Regions from separate parts of the Cohnella hashimotonis genome, predicted to be linked through region 3. Evidence: riboswitches for the same ligand, from Rfam matches in the RefSeq annotation. Region 3 holds a riboswitch; each other region holds the start of a gene.
What was found. Region 3 has a riboswitch for cyclic di-AMP ahead of KB449_RS05925 (hypothetical protein). Riboswitches for the same ligand answer to the same signal wherever they lie in the genome.
Positions count from the first base shown of each region.

Region 1 (6,239 bases), on a different contig from region 3:
ACCATTCTGGTGCATCTCCGCCTCCGCCGCCCGCGATTCTCCGCCTCGCACGGCCACCATGCACCATTCTGGTGCATCTCCGCCTCCGCCGCCCGCGATTCTCCGCCTCGCACGGCCACCATGCACCATTCTGGTGCATCTCCGCCTCCGCCGCCCGCGATTCTCCGCCTCGCACGGCCACCATGCACCATTCTGGTGCATCTCCGCCTCCGCCGCCCGCGATTCTCCGCCTCGCACGGCCACCATGCACCATTCTGGTGCATCTCCGCCTCCGCCGCCCGCGATTCTCAACCTCGCACGGCCACCATGCACCATTCTGGTGCATCTCCGCCTCCGCCGTCCGCGATTCTCCGCCTCACACGTCCACCATGCACCATTCTGATGCATCTCCGCCTCCGACGCCCCCCCGACGCTCCGCCTCACACGGCCACCATGCACCATTCTGGTGCACCAAGACGGAAATTCACTTTACCACCTTTGCGTTCAGCAAGTAACGATACTTGCGTTTGTGATCCATATTCATGGGCACGATCAATCCTTTTCTCATTAACGATGCAATGTGTCTCGATATCGTATTGCGGTGCAAGCCCAATTCTGTCCTTAATTCGTACGGCTCTAATGGCGCCGAAGAACGGTGCGCATAATCAAGTATTCGCCTTTCGAGAATTGTAAGCGCTACGTTATCTTCAGAATCAACCCTCGTTTTCCCCAACATCTGCTGCAGAACCTGCTGACACTGCCTAGGTTTGTCGCGAATGGACAGAAAGGCGAGTCGGATCACGGACCATCCGTCGATGACGAGGTGATTTTGGCGCATGAGTTCGTCTTCGTACTCTGCAGGCGAGGCATTCAGGCGATGCGACGCGCGGCCGTCTATTTCGATGGCCAAGCGATATGCGTTGGTGAAGAAAACGAAGTCGATGTAACGGAATCCATCCTTGTAGTCCTTCACCTCGTATTCAGGAATCAATCCCTTTAGGCTGCCGAAAGCGGGAAACCAAGTGAAGCGCAAAAAGTACATGGAAGCATACGTCAAGCCGGACCTCAGCCGCTGAAGCCTGGCACCTTTGGCTGCCCTGATTGTCGCTGCCCACCAAGTAGCGAATGCTTTTTCGAACTGACGGTTGACCTCCGGATCGCCTTGCACGTAGGAAGGATCGGACTTGAAGCGCTCCAAGCTAAAAGCTATCTCTTCACTGCCGAAATTCATCTTTTCTCATCTCCCCATCACGCCGAATAAAAACAAAAACGCCGCCCGCTCCCATCATCCGAAATGAGGGAACAAGCGGCGCGTGCTTCACGCCGATATGGTTTTTGTTAATTTCCGGTCAAGGCCGTCATCGTCGCCTGATCCTCCCCGAGCCGCCGAAGCTCGTTCGCGGCTTCGTCGTCTTGCGAGGCTTGAAGCTTGAGCCGGATTTGCCCTTGGAGCCGCTCGTGCCGTCGCGTGTGATGCTGCCCGTCGTCGGCTTCTTTTTGCCGAACAGTCCGTCAGACCCTACGCTGCTGCCGGAGTCGGACTTGCTGCCCCGCTTGAAGATCGAGCCCTTCTTGTCCACCGTGAGCGGCGGCGCGACCTTCTGATCGCTCACCGTCGGCGTCCGGTAAGAGCCGGTGGTCGGCGGATACGACTTCTGGTTGCCGTAGCCGCGGTAGTCGCCGTAATAACCGCCCCGCGACGAATCGAACAGATTGCCGATCAAGCTCGCGAGCAGGTAGCCTTCCAGGAAAGAGGGGCTGTAGTTCTGCCGCACATATTCCTTGGAGTCGACCTCGATGAGGCTGTCCTCCGGCTTGTTCGGATCTTTTTGCACGTGAATGATCTGATCCGAATAGACGAGAAACATATGCTCGGGATCGTCCTTGGACACCTGCTCGGGCTTCTTCTTGGCCTCCAGCGCGGTCGCGACCTCCTGAACCGTCTCGCCCGCCGCCCTGTAGACATACGAGGTCTGGCTGCCGCTGCCGCTGACCGATTCAAGCGGATACGTTTCCTTAACGTTAAGGCTCGACCCGCACGCGGACAGCAGCGTTACGACGAGAGCCAGCATGACGGTCAGGTGAATGGAGGAACGCAGCCATCCGCGACCGGATCGCCGGCGCGCCGGCCGGCTCATCGTCCGCTTCCTCTCAGCCACTCCACGTCTCCCGGCAGCACGCTCTCGCCTTCATACAGCATGAAGCGCCCGTCCTGCCATTCGATCCGCAGCAGCTTGCGCCCGTCGGATTGAAAACGCCATACGTAAAGCTCGCCTCCAGCCGAGGTAAAAGGCGTGCTGCCCGCCTCGACGATCCGCGTGCTATATTGATCTTCCAGATGATAATCGACACCGTCCAGCTCGATATGCGCCGGGACCTCGTCCATCGAATCGAGACGCCCGTCAATCGTGCTGAACAAGGAATACGCCGTATCGAGCCGCTGTTCGATGTTCAAATAGCGAACGTCCGCGCCGTCCCGAAGCGTCAGCCACACCTCGTTGCGAGCCGTCGGCTTGATGCGCCCGGTCACCTGGTAGGTGACCAGCGACACCTCGCATACATCTCCGGGCCCCATCGTCAGCACGCTGCGCTCCTGAGGTAGCGGCTCGGCTTTTTTTAAAATATTTTTAACCCGCTTGAACAAGCTCATCTCTTGTCCTCCTCTCCCGCAGCCCTACAGGCACGAGCCGATGATCATCGCACCGACCAGATGCAGGGAGCCCGCGATCAGACCATGCCCTACGATGCCGTCCCGCACGCCCTCGTCCAAGCGCAAATCGCCAATCCGTCTGAACGCGAATTCGACGATCCACTCCAGCACGAAGAGGATGACGAACGATATGAAGGAGACGAGCAGCGCTTCGCCCAAATCGTCGGACGTCACGATCGAGCGGGACAGGATGTAACCCTGTGCGACGAGCTTCAACACAAACCGAACGGTGACTGCCGTATTGCCCCGCTTCATCTCGGCCATATCCTTGTACTTGGTAAAATAAGCGTCGATGCCCATAAGAATGAACAGGAGCACCGCGCCCGCCGCCGTCCACAGCAGCGTGCCGACCACGTTTTCAATCGTCAATGTTAACGCCTCTCCTCCCGCGGTTAAAAACCGGGCGGTTCCGCATCGACTTGCGGGAACGAGCCGCCCGAAGCGCTCCGTTTCGGACGCGCCATAACATACTTTCCTTATTTTAGCTTAGATGGGCGTTTGAAAAAAGGACCCCGCGGGGGAGTCCTCTTGGATCGCCTTAGCTCTCGTACTTTTTCATCAGGGCCGCCAGTTCGTCCTCGACGGCTTTGTCCTTGCCGAGCGCCGCGAACTCGTCGTCCAGCGACTTGCCCTTGGACTGGCTGAGCTCCTCGGTCGCCTCGGCGTGCGCTTCCATCTGCCGGACCTTCTCTTCCATCCGGCTGAGGCCGGACATCGCCGTGTCGGTCCCGAAGCCTGCCATCGCCTTGTTGATGCCGGCTTGCGCCTTGGCTGCGTTCGCACGGGCGACAAGCGTCTCGCGCCGGTTTTTGAGGTCGGTGAACTGCTTGCGCATCTCGTCGAGCTTCAGACGCAGATTGTCTGCCGCCTGCTTGTTCTGCTCATAGCTCGCCTTGTACTCGGCAACCTTGGTCTCCGCAGCCTTCTTTTCCTCGAGCGCGCGGCGCGCGAGGTCGATATTTTTCGCCTGCGCCGCGATGTTCGCCTGCTCCTCGCGCTTGGCGACGAGCGCAGCCTGTTCCTCGTAGAGCTGCTTGAATCGTTTCTCGATCGCGATCTGGGCGGCGACCGCCTTTTCCGCGTCCTCGAGATCCTCCGCCATGTCGCGCAAATATTGATCGGTCATTTTGACCGGGTCTTCCGCCTTTTCGATCAGGGCATATACGTTAGACAGCGTGAGATCGCGCAATCGTTTAAAAATAGACATTTACACGAATCCTCCTCTTGTCCGCTCGTTCGCGGCTATGTATTGTAGTACGCGGGATACAGGCCGACCGTTTCAACATTTCCCCGAAGACGCCCAAGTATCCGCCAAAATAAATATACATCCGGTCCGCCTCGGAAGGCAAAGCCGGATGTATGGCACGAAAAGCGCGAAGGATCAATCTCCGATCTGATAAGGCCGCTTCACATAAGAAGTGCGGAGCCCGTAATCCTCGGAGTCCGTCCAATCGATCGTCAGCGACCCGATCCTGGATTCGCTGCCCGGCAGATCGGTTAGCCACAGCGCGTCGTCAGGGCAGTCCGCCGTGATGAACTTGCCCGCGTCGTCGTCTGGAGAAGCGTGGAACTTGAGATAGGCCTTGCCGCCCTCGACGGCCAGCACTTCGATGAAGCCTGCATCGTGGTTGACCGCAAGGCGCGCCCGCCGCCCGAGTCCCGCAGTCGTCAGCTTGGCTTCCTCGACGAGACGGTAGGCTCTGGACAGCGACACGGCGAACTCGCCGCTCTCCTCCCTCGGACGGTCGACGAAAAAGTAATACGGGGTCACGCCGGCCAGCTCGAGGCGCTCCAGCAGCTCGCCCAGCAGCTCCGGCGCGTCGTTGATCCCGCCCAGGATCGGCGTCCGGTTTACGATGACGGCTCCGGCGTCGCCGAGCGAGCGAAACGCACGGATCGCTTGTTCCGTCATCTCACGCGGATGATGAATATGCGCCATCAAATAGAGCGGCTTGGAAGGCGTTGAAAATTCGCGGATAAGGCGCAGCAAGCCTAAGTCGTCCGTTATGCGCATCGGCTCCATGACCGGCATACGCGTGCTGAGCCTGATAATTCCGACATGCGGGATGGCCCGCAGGCTTTGGATGAGCTTGCGCAGCTTAGGCGTGGGCAGACTGAAGCAATCGCCGCCCGCCAGGATCACCTGCCGGATCTCCGGATGGGCAGCTACATATTCGAGCGCAGGCGACACGCCCTCCTCCGCCTCCGTCTCGGGAAGCATCAGAAACGCGGACGTCCGAAACTTGTGACGGTAACCCTGAGCCAAATATTCGGCTTCTTCGTCCGAGGCACCCCAGATCCCTTTGCCGCCGGCCGCCGGCAGAGACGGAGACAGCAGCTTGCGAAGCGGATCGTTGGCATCGCCCCAGTCGATGAGGCTATGATAATACGACGTATTCGTGGTCGTGCAGAAAGGAGCGGCAGCGTCTTGGTCCATGTTTCTAGCGAATTCAGGCATGGCCAACGTAAATTCCTCCTTCTCCCGGTCTAAAGTCGACACGCCTCGAAGGACAGAAAAGACCCTTCTGCAGCAGGCGCGCGCAATACGCTTAGCCAGACAGAGGGGTCTTGTAGAGACGCCAAAAGACCCGGCGAGGGTCATTCAAGCTTCAATAAATTAGATGTGACCCATCCACTGCCTACGAGGTTAGCTGACGGACTCGGATAAGATGGTACCCTATGAAGCCTGCAATGGCTTCAATTCGCCCCATAAAGACTTGGTTCCCCCGTTTCCCGGCCGATACCGGGAATTAAGCGTACACTTAGTTTATACTGAATGCTCCGAATCGTCAAACAAACGGCGCCCATTTCGGCCTCGAAAGGTCAAAAATGGGCGCCTGTACCTGTTTTTAGGATACGCTGACGAGACTGGTCTTAGTATTCAAGACCTTGATACAGCGGATATTGCGAGGCGAGCTCGCGAACCAGCTTGCGCGCCTCATCCAGCTTGGTCTCGTCCTTGGCGTTCTTAAGCGTGATCGCGATCGCCTGGCCGATCTTTTTCATCGCCGCGGCGTCCATGCCGCGCGAAGTTACGGCCGGCGTTCCGATGCGGATGCCGCTCGTGATGAACGGGCTCGTCGGATCGAACGGAATCGCGTTCTTGTTGACGGTGATGCCCACGGAGTCGAGCAAGTGCTCGGCATCCTTGCCCGTGATGTTCAGGCTGCGGGTGTCCACGAGCATCAGGTGGTTGTCCGTGCCGCCGGAGACCAGGTTGATGCCTTCTGCAGTCAGCGACTCCGCAAGCGCCTTGGCGTTGGTCACGACGTTAGCCGCGTAGTCCTTGAAGGACGGCTGCAGCGCTTCTCCGAGCGCAACGGCTTTGGCCGCGATCGTGTGCATAAGCGGACCGCCTTGCGTGCCGGGGAATACCGCCTTGTCGATCGCCGCCGCCCAAGGCTTGGTGCACAGGATCAGGCCGCCGCGCGGGCCGCGCAGCGTCTTGTGCGTCGTCGTCGTGACGAAGTGCGCGTGCGGCACCGGGCTCGGGTGCTGGCCGCCTGCCACGAGGCCGGCGATATGCGCCATGTCGACCATGAACAGCGCG
Region 1 is NZ_JAGRPV010000002.1:161,755-167,993, reverse strand. It holds gene KB449_RS35285 (hypothetical protein) at 464-1,210, opposite strand; gene KB449_RS35280 (DUF4247 domain-containing protein) at 1,338-2,117, opposite strand; gene KB449_RS35275 (DUF4178 domain-containing protein) at 2,114-2,629, opposite strand; gene KB449_RS35270 (DUF350 domain-containing protein) at 2,654-3,058, opposite strand; gene KB449_RS35265 (PspA/IM30 family protein) at 3,228-3,896, opposite strand; gene KB449_RS35260 (KamA family radical SAM protein) at 4,071-5,147, opposite strand; cyclic di-AMP (ydaO/yuaA leader) riboswitch at 5,311-5,456, opposite strand; gene KB449_RS35255 (serine hydroxymethyltransferase) at 5,564-6,239, opposite strand, start outside.
Region 1: another riboswitch for cyclic di-AMP. It lies ahead of KB449_RS35260 (KamA family radical SAM protein); the one in region 3 lies ahead of KB449_RS05925 (hypothetical protein).

Region 2 (6,239 bases), 220 kb from region 3:
CTTCGCAGCAGACCGGGGTGCTTGGCCGCCCGGCTCCCCACGACAAAGAAGGTGGCGCGGACGCGCTTGCGTTTCAACACGTTCAGCACAAGCGGCGTATACCTCGAGTCCGGCACGTCGTCAAAAGTCAGCGCTACGCGCCGCCCGCCCGACGAAGAGGCGCGCAGCACGAATACGCCCCTGTACCGGCGCTGCAGGTCCGACCAGCTCACGGGTGCAGATGCCGGCTTGCGCCCCTTGGATGCGGACGCGGTCACGGCAGGCGCATACCCTGCCGAGGCCGCGCCGCTCGCTTCCGCCGGCACAAGCGCCGTGCCGGCAAGCATCAGGCCGACCGTCAGCGCGGCCAGCCACCGACTCCAATTTTCACGATGCAGCATGATCTCCATTCACTCCCGTCGCATAAGCGGCACTGCCGTTAGCGTGAGCGAATGAAGCCCATATCATACCTTTCTCGCCTTTATTGGCCGATCGCGTCCTGAAACGCCTCGATCTGCTCGTTCGTGCCGATGACGACCATGACGTCTCCTTCGGCCAGCGTATCCGTCGCCGTCGGCGCGACGATCATGCCCTTCGGCTTGTTGAGCGCTACGATACTGCAGCCGTAACGGCCGCGGGGATTGGTCTCCTCGATCGACTTGCCTGCGAGGCAGGCCGGCACGCCCAGCTCCGCGATCGTATACTTGTCCGACAGCTCGATGTAGTCGAGCAGGTTTGGCGACACGAGCTGGTGCGCGACGCGGATACCCATGTCCCGCTCCGGATAGATGACGCGGTCCACGTCCATCCGCTCGAGCACGCGCCCGTGCAGCTCGGACACCGCCTTGGCGACGACCTTCTTGACGCCCAGCTCCTTGAGCAGGATGGCCGCCAGAATGCTCGCCTGCACGTCGTCTCCGATCGCGACGACGCCGCAGTCGAAGTTGCGCGCGCCGATCGAGCGCAGCGTATCCTCGTCCGTCGCGTCCGCGATGACCGCATGGGTCAGGATGCCGCTCATCTCCTGCACCTTCTCCTCGTCCCGGTCGACGCCGAGCACCTCGTATCCCAGCTCGATCAATTCCTTGCCGATGCTGGCCCCGAACCGTCCGAGGCCGATAATTACGAATTGGTTCATTTTCATGGTGGCACGTCTCTTTCGTTATCCGATAATGATCTTGCCTTCCGCTTCCCTATAGAGCACCTTGTCCCTCTTCGGCACGAGCGCATATCCGAGCGTGAGAGGCCCGAGCCGTCCCGCGAACATCATAAGCATGATGACGATCTTGCCGAACAAGGTCAGATCGGACGTGAGCCCCAGCGACAAACCGACGGTACCGAAGGCGGACACGACCTCGAACAGGATCATGAGGAAGTGATGGTCTTCCGTCGTGGACAGAATCATGGTCGCCGCAAGCACCAACGCCAAGGCAAGAAGCGTAAGCGTCAACGCTTTATATACGCGCTCTTGCGCCAGACGGTAGCGGAACATGACGACATCCTCGCGCCCGCGGATGATCGCCCATACCGCGCCGAGCAGCGCCGCGAACGTCGTCGTCTTGATCCCGCCGCCCGTCGAGCCCGGAGACGCGCCGATGAACATCAGGATGATGATGAAAAACTGCGTCGCCTGCCGCAAATCCGCAAGGTTCAACGTATTGATCCCGGCGGTGCGGGGACTGACCGACTGCGTAAATGCGGATAAAATCTTAGTACCCGTTTTTAACGGTCCCATCGTGGCGGGATTCGAGTATTCGAATGCGAGAATAACGATGGCGCCGAACAGAATCAGCGATCCCGACATGGTCAGGACGACCTTGGAATGCAGGGACAGCCTGCGGCCGCCTCGAAGGTCCGTCAAGTCGGAGAGCACCACAAAGCCCAGGCCCCCCGTCACGATGAGCGCCATCGCGATCAGATTGACCCAAGGATCGCCCGCATAGGCAGTGAGGCTGCGGAAGCTTCCCATCAGATCGAACCCCGCGTTGTTGAAAAAGGAGACCGCATGAAAGATCCCGTAGTATATCGCTCTTCCCGGACTCATATCTCTAAGGAAGCAAGCCGTGAACAGCAAAGCGCCTGCCGCTTCGATCGACAGGGCATACAGCACGACGCGTCGGACGAGCCGTACGATCCCTTCGATGCTGCTCTGATTGAGCGCCTCCTGGAGGATCAGCCGTTCCTTGAGCGAGATGCGCCGCTTCAGGAAGATCGCGAACAACGTCGCCATCGACATGAAGCCGAGACCTCCGATCTGGATCATCGCCAGGATGACGATCTGACCGAACATGGAGTAGTGGTCGCCGGTGTCGACGACGACCAGGCCGGTGACGCAGGTGGCGGAAGTCGCCGTGAAAAGCGCGTCTATATATCGCGTCTGCACGCCGGCGCTCGAAGCGGCGGGCAGCTGCAGCAGGAAGGAGCCCAGGCCGATGATCAAGGCGAAGCCGAGCGCCAGCGTCCGCGGAGGAGAGGCAACCAGCCATGTGAACATTTTTTTGTGCAAGCCGTTCTCCTCCTTCACGCTAGGTTTACCCGATAATGATGCGGCCTTCCGCCTCGCGATACAGCGTGCGCCCGGACTTGGAGCCCAGCGCGTACGTCATCGTCAGCGGGCCGAGACGCCCGATGAACATGAGGACGATGATGAGAACCTGGCCGAATGCCGACAAGTCACCGGTTATCCCGGCGGACAATCCGACCGTCGCATAGGCGGACATGACTTCGAAAAGTATGACCAGAAACGCCTGCTCCTCGGTAATCGAGAGGATCATGACGGACGTGATGACGATCGCCAGCGACAGCATCGTAACCGTAATCGCGCGGTTGACTTTGGCCCGCTCGACGCGCAGTCCGAGCAGCACGACGTCAGTGCGGCCGCGAAGCATCGCCCAGACAGCCGCCGCAAGCACCGCGAACGCAGTCGTCTTGATGCCGCCGCCGGTGGAGCCTGGCGAGGCGCCGACGAACATGAGCAGCACCATCGCAAACTGCGTCGCGTCCCGCAAGGAGCCGATATCGACGGTGCTGACGCCGGCGGAGCGGGTGGATACGGACTGCAGCGCTGCCGCAAGCACCTTGTCTCCGAACGACAGCGGGCCGAACGTGAGCTCGTTCGTGTATTCGAAGATCAGGATGGTGACAGTGCCGAGCACGATGAGAAACGCCGATACCCAGAGCACGACTTTGGAATGGTAAGACAGCTTTCGTCGCGTCCTCAGCTCCACCAGGTCGGATAAAACGACGAAGCCTACGCCCCCGAGCACGACGAGCGCGATCGCAAGGATGTTCATATAAGGATCACCGACGTACCCGGCCATGCTGCGGAAATTGCCGAACAGATCGAAGCCGCCGTTGTTGAAAAAGGAAACGCTGTGGAACACGCCATAATAAAGCGCCTGCCTGAAATGCATCTCGTGCATGAACCGGAAGGTAAACAGCAGAGCGCCGACCGCCTCGATGCAGAGCGCATAAATGAGGACGCGCTTCACGAGACGAACGATGCCCTCGAGGCTGCCCTGGTTCATCGCTTCCTGCAGCACGAGACGATCCTTGAGCGAGAGGCGGCGTCCGGCGAAAAAAGCGAACAGCGTGCCCATCGTCATGAAGCCGAGTCCGCCGAGCTGCACGAGCACAAGGATGACCCAGCGGCCGAATACGGAGAAGTATCCAATCGTATCAAGCCGCATTAGACCCGTCACGCAGGTAGCCGAGCTGGAGACGAAAAAAGCTTCTAGCCAAGGCGTCGGCTCGCCGGACACTGTGGAGATCGGAAGTCTGAGCAGCAGCGCGCCGACGGCGATAATAAAGGCGAAACCGATCGTCAGCACGCGCGGCGGGGAAGCATATAGCCAGCCGATGATTTTCTTAAGCAAGTACGATTCACCTCATGTCGGCAAACGGTTGAAAAAGCGCGCAAAAAAAGACACTGGAGCTCCAGTGCCTTGGCGCACGGCGATCCTGTCTGGCAGCCTACGAGGTTAGCTGACGGGTTCGGGCCAGATCAGGCTGCCCTATCCGGCGCTTGACGCGCGCAGAATTCACCCCGGAAAAGCTTAAGTGGTTCCCCCGTTTTCTTTGCGGAAATTCGGCTGGGTAGTATGATGGAGAAACGATGGTTCGGATGCCATAAAAAACATTACACCGCATTATAGTCTGTCCGATAGGTACGCACAACAGCAGAAATGCGAAAAATCGCCTTGTATGAGGATATACGGACGTTATTAGGCCGTGTAACAGCTTTTTTACGGGGATTCTAGCTCTTTCTCTTGTTTTGGCTTCAATTCCTATCGATAATAAGCGGAAGGGCCAGCTATTGCCGATAAATAGAGGATGTATACGCTTTTTCAGATCAATTCGGAATCGGAGTGGATAATTTGAGATCATCCAAATGGGCTGTCGCCGCCGGAATCGGCCTTCTTATCTTCCTGTTCATGCAAGTATTGCCGGCAATCGCGCCGGCTATGAAAGGCGAATCCAAAGCGATCGGCCGCGGGGAGGCGAAGCGGATCGGCCTTGCTTACGCCGCGGAGCACTGGGGGATGGATCTCGGCGAAGGGTCCGACGCGACGATTACGCATGTGGGCGACGACCGGATGGCGGCCTATATGACCAAGCACAAGCTGACCGACGAATACGACCGCGACTGGGATGCGCGCTATCCGACGGACGTATACGCGGTCGATATCCATGCGGCCGACGGCAGCGTTGACCGCGTTTCCATCCACATGGAGACGGGCAAGGTCGTCGGCTGGGCGCGCGTCGGCGATGCCATGACCGATGTGGACAAAGCGGCCACAGGCGACGTTGACGCGCGGACAGCCGAAGCGATCGCGTGGCTGAAGACGCAGCCGGACTACGACGCCTCGGCCTGGGAGCCCACCGGCAGCCTGACGCCGGGCGGGTCGGTCGTTCTGCAGAGCCGCAAGACCGGCTTGTCGGATGCGCATGTGCAGCTGCTCGTAAAGCCCGACAAGGTGCTTACTTACCGGTACGCGCTGCCCCAGGCATTCGCGGACGAAATTGCGAAGCAGCGCAAAATCGCCGACAAGCTGTCCATGACCGGCTTCCTGCTGCCGCAGATCGTCATGTTCGTGCTCGCCGTTATTTACGCCGCGGCCTGCAGGGGATGGACGTCGTTCAAACGCGGGCTGTTCTTGTCCGCAGCCTTCTTTGTCATGTATGCGGGTTTTATGTTCAACCTGCGCCCGGGACTGCGGGCATCATCCGTTGACATGAATGCGATCGCCTCGGAAAACAACGTGTCGGCGCTGCTCGTTACGAATGTCGTCATTCTGTTTATTCAGGCGCTGCTCACGTACTTCGCCGCCGTCGGCGGCGACGGCCTGTGGCGCTCGCTGGGCCGCTCGCTCTGGCCGCGCTGGCAGGACGCGGATTACGGCAGCCAGATCATGACCGCCATGAAGCAGGGCTATATGCTCGCCGTCATCTTGCTTGCCGCCCAGGCGATCGTTTTGACGGCGCTTGGCTTGATGCTCGGCACCTATTACGGCTCCGATCCGAGCCAATCCGCCTACAATATGTATTATCCTTGGCTGCTTCCCTTGCTTGCTTGGTGCGCCGGCATCTCGGAGGAGATCCAGACTCGCTTTTTCGGCATCGGCCTTGTACGCAAATGGCTCGGCGTTTTCATCAGATCCAAACCGGCAGGCTCGCACGACGCTTCAGGCTCCCATATCGCGGTTTCCAGAGCGCTGACGGCAATCGCCGTTCTGCCCGCGACCGCCGTATGGGCGTTCGGCCACGTCGGCTATGCCGTTTTTCCGTGGCAGACCCGCTTCATCGAGCTCATGATTATCGGCGCCCTGTTCGCCTGGTTTATGCTGCGATTCGGCCTGCTAACCGTTATATTCGCCCACGTCGTTCTCGATTCTACCCTGATGGCCGTCCAGATGCTGTCCGACGGGCTGTCGTCCGACAATCTCGCAGGCTTGGTCAGCGTTCTCCTGCCGGCTGCCGTCGCAATGGGGATCGCCTGGCTTCACCAACGGAGAAAGGGCGGATCGGCTTCGTCCGCAGGCTTCTCTCGTTAGAGGACTTGCGGCGTAATCTCGGGATGCGCGCCCAGTTTTGTTTTGACGAGCTTACGCCGCTCCAGACGTATATGCATGACAAAGTCGGCGAGCAAGAATGGAGCGGCGGCCGCAAAAAACAGCCCCCATTTTTGGAGCGCCAACAGCAGTAAATGGATCACGTCGCTCATCACAGCAAACCGGACCTGCCCCTCCAGGCCCGGCGTA
Region 2 is NZ_JAGRPV010000001.1:1,325,723-1,331,961, reverse strand. It holds gene KB449_RS05200 (polysaccharide deacetylase family protein) at 1-380, opposite strand, end outside; gene KB449_RS05195 (potassium channel family protein) at 461-1,123, opposite strand; gene KB449_RS05190 (TrkH family potassium uptake protein) at 1,142-2,473, opposite strand; gene KB449_RS05185 (TrkH family potassium uptake protein) at 2,511-3,854, opposite strand; cyclic di-AMP (ydaO/yuaA leader) riboswitch at 3,935-4,082, opposite strand; gene KB449_RS05180 (CPBP family intramembrane glutamic endopeptidase) at 4,356-6,032, shown strand; gene KB449_RS05175 (hypothetical protein) at 6,029-6,239, opposite strand, start outside.
Region 2: another riboswitch for cyclic di-AMP. It lies ahead of KB449_RS05185 (TrkH family potassium uptake protein); the one in region 3 lies ahead of KB449_RS05925 (hypothetical protein).

Region 3 (6,239 bases):
CGCGACCGGTCCGGCATTCGTGGATAACAGCAAATGAATTCGATCGCAGTCGAGGTCTCTTTGAACGAAGGGTACGATGAAAAGCTCCAGCTTAAAGATGAGGACGACTGGCGATGAGCTTGCCGGAGCGGCCGGCGTTTCGATGGCTTGCACTTGCATGTTACGGTATCTCTCCCTTCGAGCCGCGACGGCTTGCCATTTATGATAGGCCGATCCGCTCGATCTGTAAAATGCAGCGATAGTGGATAGGCTTATCTTAAAGGCAAATTTTTCAGCCGCAGTAAAGCAAGGCTCGTAAAACCACTCATTTTGCGATAAATCTCGTCGTCTCTTGCATTTGCTTTGGCATTGGCATTTGTTCGGTCAGTTTCGCGAGCCAATTCCGCTATCAGTCCCGCGAACGAAAACGATAACCGACGCCCGGCTCCGTCAGTATAAACTGCGGCTGCGTCGAATCCGCCTCCAGCTTTTTGCGCAGGTGGCCGATGTACACGCGCAGGTAGTGGCTGTCGGACTCGCTATGCTGATCGCCCCACACCTGCTGCAGCAGGTGCCGCTGGGTGACGACTTTGCCGGCGCTCACGGCCAGCAGCTTGAGCAGGTCGTATTCGGTCGGCGTCAGCTTGACCCGCTCTCCGTTCAATTCGACGACGCGATGAATCAGATCGATGGTCAGCGCGCCGAACGTCAGGACCGGCTCGTTAATCGATTGAGAAGCCGCATGCCGCAGCGCCACCCGGATGCGGGCGACGAGCTCGCCCATGCTGAACGGCTTGGTCACATAATCGTCCGCCCCGCCGTCCAGCGCCACGATCTTGTCTTCCTCCCGATCCTTGGCCGTCAGCACGATAATCGGCGCCAGCGACCATTCCCGGATGCGGCTGAGCACCTCCAGGCCCGGCAGATCCGGCAGCCCGAGATCAAGCAAAATCAAATCCGGCCGAACCAGCGCCGCCTGCTGCAGCCCTTCCTCGCCGGTCGCCGCCTCGTGAATGACGAATCGGTATGCCTGTAAAGTTACGCGAAGCAGCTTGCGAATTTGCGGCTCGTCATCCACGATCAAAATTCGTGCGCCTTGCTCATTCATCGCCATCGTTCTCCGTTTCCTGTTCCTTTAACCGATCCTGCCGGTCCTGCCAGTCCCGCCGGTCCTGCCGTTCGCCGGCATCGCCCAGCGGAAGCGCGATCGTCATTACCGTGCCATGCGGCTCGTTGCGCCTTCCCGATATCGTGCCGCCGTGCAGCTCCGCGATTCCTTTGCAGATGGCGAGGCCCAAGCCCGTGCCCGTTACTTGCCTCGTGGCATCGGCACGATAAAACTTGTCGAATATCCGCCCGTATTCCTCCTCCGCAAGTCCGATCCCCTGATCGGCCACCGCAATGACCAGTGTGTCCGAGTCGAACGACACCGCGATGTCGATCTCGCTGTAATCCGGGCTGTACTTGATCGCATTGCCGACGACGTTCGCCAGCATTTGCTCCAGCAGCACTTCGTCGCCCGATACCAACGGGACGTGTTCGGGCAGCCGCACTCTAAACTTGCGATGCTCCTTGTAGTCCTGAACCTGGGCCAGCGTTACCCCGACCAGATCCTCAACGTCGCACCAGTTTCTCCGCAGCCGCAGCATGCCGCTCTCGAGCTGCACCATGCTGAGCAGATTTTTCACCAGCCGGTTCATCCGCAGCGCGCCGTCGCGAATATTGATCGACAACTCCTTCCGGTCCTCGGAGGTGAACGGCGCGTCGTCCGACGCCAGCACGGTGGCGGAGCCGATGATCGCGGCAAGCGGCGTCCGCAGCTCATGGGAAACGGAATCCAGGATCGCCGTGCGCAGACGTTCCGATTCGGCCGTCAGATGCGCGATCTTGGCTTCCTCGGCCAGCTTCGCGCGGGCGACGGCGCTAGCGGCCAGTCCGCCAAGCGCCTCGAGCATTTCTCGCTGTCCGGCAGTAAACAAGCTCTTCCGCTCCTTCAGATTAAGCGCGAGCACGCCGTATACGCGCTCCTCGGTTCGCAGCGGCAAATAGCAGCCGGGCGCGTCGCGCAGCGTATGCGAGCCATAGCCGATCGCTTCGCCGTGATCGAAGGCCAGCTTGGCGGTCGCTTTTTCCGCTTCGCCTCGTCCCCAATCGCTATCCGCGGCGGAGCGGTGGCTAAGCACCAGAGTGCCCTTTGCGTCCGGCATATAAATGGCGACCTCGCTGCCCATCGATTGCGCCGCTTGACGGGAGACGTTATCGAGCAACACGTTCACGTCGGTGATCGCGTTCATCTGCCTGCTCAGCGTATATAGCGCCGTCGTCTGCGCTTCTCTCTGCTTGGCATAAAGCAACTGCTGCTTGAGCCTTGAAGCCAGGCTGGCGGTCAGCGCGGCGACGGCCACGTAGACGGCGAACGATACCAAATAACGCAGGTCCGCCACCGAGAAGCTGAGCGTCGGCGGGACAAAAAAGAAATCCAGCGCGACGATCGCGAGTACGGCCGCATAGATCGCAGGGCGAAGACCCCACCAGACCGCGCTGACGAGGATCGGAAATAAATAGATCAGCGCAATATTCACCAGATCGAACGCGAGGCCGAGCACATGCATGACGACCGTCATGAGCGCGACCAGAAGGGTGATGCTTGCATAAGGCCGCCAGCGCGCCCATAAAGCTTGCAGGTTCCGCACGAATTTACACTTCCCGCCCGCACGAATTTCCGGACTCGTTTTCCTTAAGGTTACTGTAAACAGCGAAGAAAATAAACCGTAAAGAGGTGTAAAAATACTATAAAAATCACTCATAATCTTAATAATATTCAGTATTCGAGAGAAAACGGGAGAACAGTACCTTTTTTATTTCCATTTCTATCGATTTTAATCGAATATCCATTTAAATCCGATTTGGGTTCCTTTACAGCAAGTTCAGCCGGGCGTAAGATACGTGCAGAACGGTGCCTGGCTAGCACGGAGGCAGCGGATTGACGGTTTGATGAGGGAAGGGATTGCGAGACTGTTTTAACAAATGGCTTTCACAAAATCGTTAGACGCTGAATCCTGGAACGAGCAGGAACGGGGGAACCAATCGGGGCCATATACGGCTCCACGGGGTGAATCGCCAGGCACATGACAGTGCCCGGCGTAGGGCGGCTCTCGCGCCCGAATCCGACAGCTAACCTCGCAAGCGTATCGGAGAGGCAACACTTGTCGCGCGCGATCCAAGACGACGGTCTTGATCAGAAGCCGCGGGAAAGGTTCCTCCTTTGCCGGGCTTCTTTTTTGTTGCCTTCTTCCTACTTAGGAGGGGGAGCTTATGGAACAACGTCGTATTTTAGTGGCTGCGTCGGATGCGGCGGGGAGAGACTTCATTCGCCAGGCGCTGTACAAAAAGCTGCCTGTAGCCGCGCTTACGAACAACGGCAGAGAAGAAAAGGCGCTGCGGAAGATCGGAGTAAGCGAAGTTGTGCATGTAAATACTTCCTGTATCAACGAGAACGCCGCCGCGCCCGCATTTCCGATCGGACGGGTGTTCATTTTCGAATCCAGCCTGCCGCTGACCTGCCGGTATTTGCAATGGGCGACCGGGTGCTCGTGTCTTGCGATTACTGTCGTTACGCATGCCTGGCATCCGGAAGTCATTTACAAAAAGCTGGGCGCGAGATACGTGGTGCGTACGCAAACCGGGGAAGTCGGATTTTTGCTCAGCCGTCTGCTCGATTGATTTTAAAAAGGAGTGTATGACCTTGCTCGATATTTGGATGACGTTGACGTTACTCGCCGCCTTTGCGCTTGTCGCCGGATTCGTAATCTGGTGCGACAAATCGATCGACGATGCGGGAGGCGAGCGCGCATGACGATCGTGCTGATTTTCACCGGCCTGCTGCTGATCTACCTGGTGTACGCCTTGCTGCACCCGGAGAAATTTTAACGATACGCTTATCTGAGTCGCTTTAGCCCAAGGAGGAAAGGCCATGGATCTCTTGCAAATCGTCATCGTCATCGGCATTCTCGTGCTGATCGCCAAGCCGCTCGGAAATTATGTTTTCCACGTCTTCTCCAACGCTCCCAATCGGACCGACGGACTGTTCGGCTGGGCCGAGAAGCCGATCTTCGCGATACTCGGACTTAAAGTCCGTCCGGGGATGAGCTGGAAGCGGTACGCGCTCAGCTTCGTCGCGACCAACTTCGTGCTCGTGGCGGTCAGCTACATTCTGCTGCGGATACAAAGCGGACTGCCTTTCAATCCGAACGGCATCGGCAACATGGAGCCGACGCTGGTCCTCAATACGGTCATCAGCTTCATTACGAATACGAACCTGCAGCATTACAGCGGCGAGACGGGCTTAAGCTACTTTTCGCAGATGGCGGTCATCATGATGATGATGTTCACGTCCGCGGCGACCGGGTTCTCGGTGGCGGTGGCTTTTGTCAGAGGCATTACGAGCAAAGGAAGGACGCTGGGCAACTTCTTCGAGGACTTCGTCAAATCGCACACCCGGATTTTTTTCCCGCTTGCCATTCTCGTAACGCTCGTATTGGTGGCGCTGCAGGTGCCGCAAACGCTGGATCCGACGCTGTCGGTGACGACGCTGCAGGGCGCCGCGCAGCAGATCGCTATCGGACCGGTCGCCTCGCTGGAAGCGATCAAGCATCTGGGCACGAACGGCGGCGGCTTTTTCGGCGCGAACTCGGCGCATCCGTTCGAGAATCCAAGCGCGTTGACCAACGTGATCGAGATTCTGTCGATGTGGGCATTGCCCGCGGCGCTGCCCTTCACGTATGGCCGATTTGCGAAGAGCCGCAAGCACGGCTGGGTTATTTTCTCGGCGATGATGGCGCTGTTCCTCGTGTTTCTGACGGTCGCCTACACGGCGGAGAAGAGCGGCAATCCCGCGCTGGAAGCGCTCGGCATCGACGCTTCGCAGGGCAGCATGGAAGGGAAGGAAGTTCGCTTCGGCATCGCTCAGTCCGCGCTGTTCACGACGGTGACGACGGCGGCGACGACGGGCACGGTCAACAATATGCACGATACGCTGACTCCGCTAGGCGGTCTGGTGCCGCTCGCCGAGATGATGCTGAACGTCGTATTCGGCGGCAAAGGCGTCGGCCTCGTCAACATGCTGATGTACGCGATGCTCGCCGTGTTCATCTGCGGCCTCATGGTCGGCCGGACGCCGGAGTTCCTCGGACGCAAGATCGAGCCGCGCGAGATGAAGCTGATCGCGGTCGCGATACTGGCCCATCCGTTCATCATCTTGGCGCCGACGGCGATCGCCTTCCTGACCGATCTGGGCAAGGGATCGATATCGAATCCCGGTTTTCACGGCATCTCGCAGGTGCTGTACGAATATACGTCTTCTGCCGCCAACAACGGCTCAGGCTTTGAAGGCTTGGCGGACAATACGCCGTTCTGGAATGTTACGACCGGCCTCGTCATGTTTTTCGGACGCTACGTTTCGATGATCGCGCTGCTGGCCGTCGCCGGTTCGATGACGCGCAAGCAATGGGTGCCCGAGACGATCGGCACGTTCCGCACGGATAACGCGCTGTTCACCTTCCTGCTGATCGGGACGGTCATTCTGATCGGCGCGCTGACCTTCCTGCCTGCGATCGTGCTCGGACCCGTCGCGGAGCATCTGACGATTCGCCAATAAGAGATGGAGTGAAGCAGCCGTGAACGATAAACGCAAAAAAAGCATGTTTTCCGGACCGCTGGTCGCAGACGCCCTGAAGGCGAGCGCGATCAAGCTGAATCCGGCGGTCATGATGAAAAATCCGGTCATGTTCGTTGTCGAGGTCGGCACGGTCATCGTGCTGCTCATGACGCTCTTTCCCGGTTACTTCGATGCGAAGGACCGCATCGGCTTCAATCTGACGGTATTTCTGATCCTGCTGTTCACGGTGCTGTTCGCCAACTTCGCCGAAGCGCTGGCCGAGGGCAGAGGCAAGGCGCAGGCCGATACGCTGAAGCGGACGAAAAAAGAAATTACCGCCAATAAGGTCGTTAACGGCGGCGGCGTAAAAACGGTGCCCTCGACCGAGCTTCGCAAGGGAGATATCGTCGTCGTCTCGCAGGGAGAGATGATTCCCGGGGACGGCGAAGTGATCGAGGGGCTGGCATCCGTCGACGAGTCCGCGATCACCGGCGAATCCGCGCCTGTCATCAAGGAGGCGGGCGGGGACTTCAACTCGGTAACGGGCGGCACGCGGGTTGTCAGCGACCGGATCAAGATCCGTATTACGAGCGATCCCGGCGAG
Region 3 is NZ_JAGRPV010000001.1:1,541,164-1,547,402, forward strand. It holds gene KB449_RS05910 (hypothetical protein) at 1-159, opposite strand, end outside; gene KB449_RS05915 (response regulator) at 389-1,093, opposite strand; gene KB449_RS05920 (ATP-binding protein) at 1,080-2,672, opposite strand; cyclic di-AMP (ydaO/yuaA leader) riboswitch at 3,020-3,183, shown strand; gene KB449_RS05925 (hypothetical protein) at 3,295-3,702, shown strand; gene kdpF (K(+)-transporting ATPase subunit F) at 3,832-3,909, shown strand; gene kdpA (potassium-transporting ATPase subunit KdpA) at 3,953-5,635, shown strand; gene kdpB (potassium-transporting ATPase subunit KdpB) at 5,655-6,239, shown strand, end outside.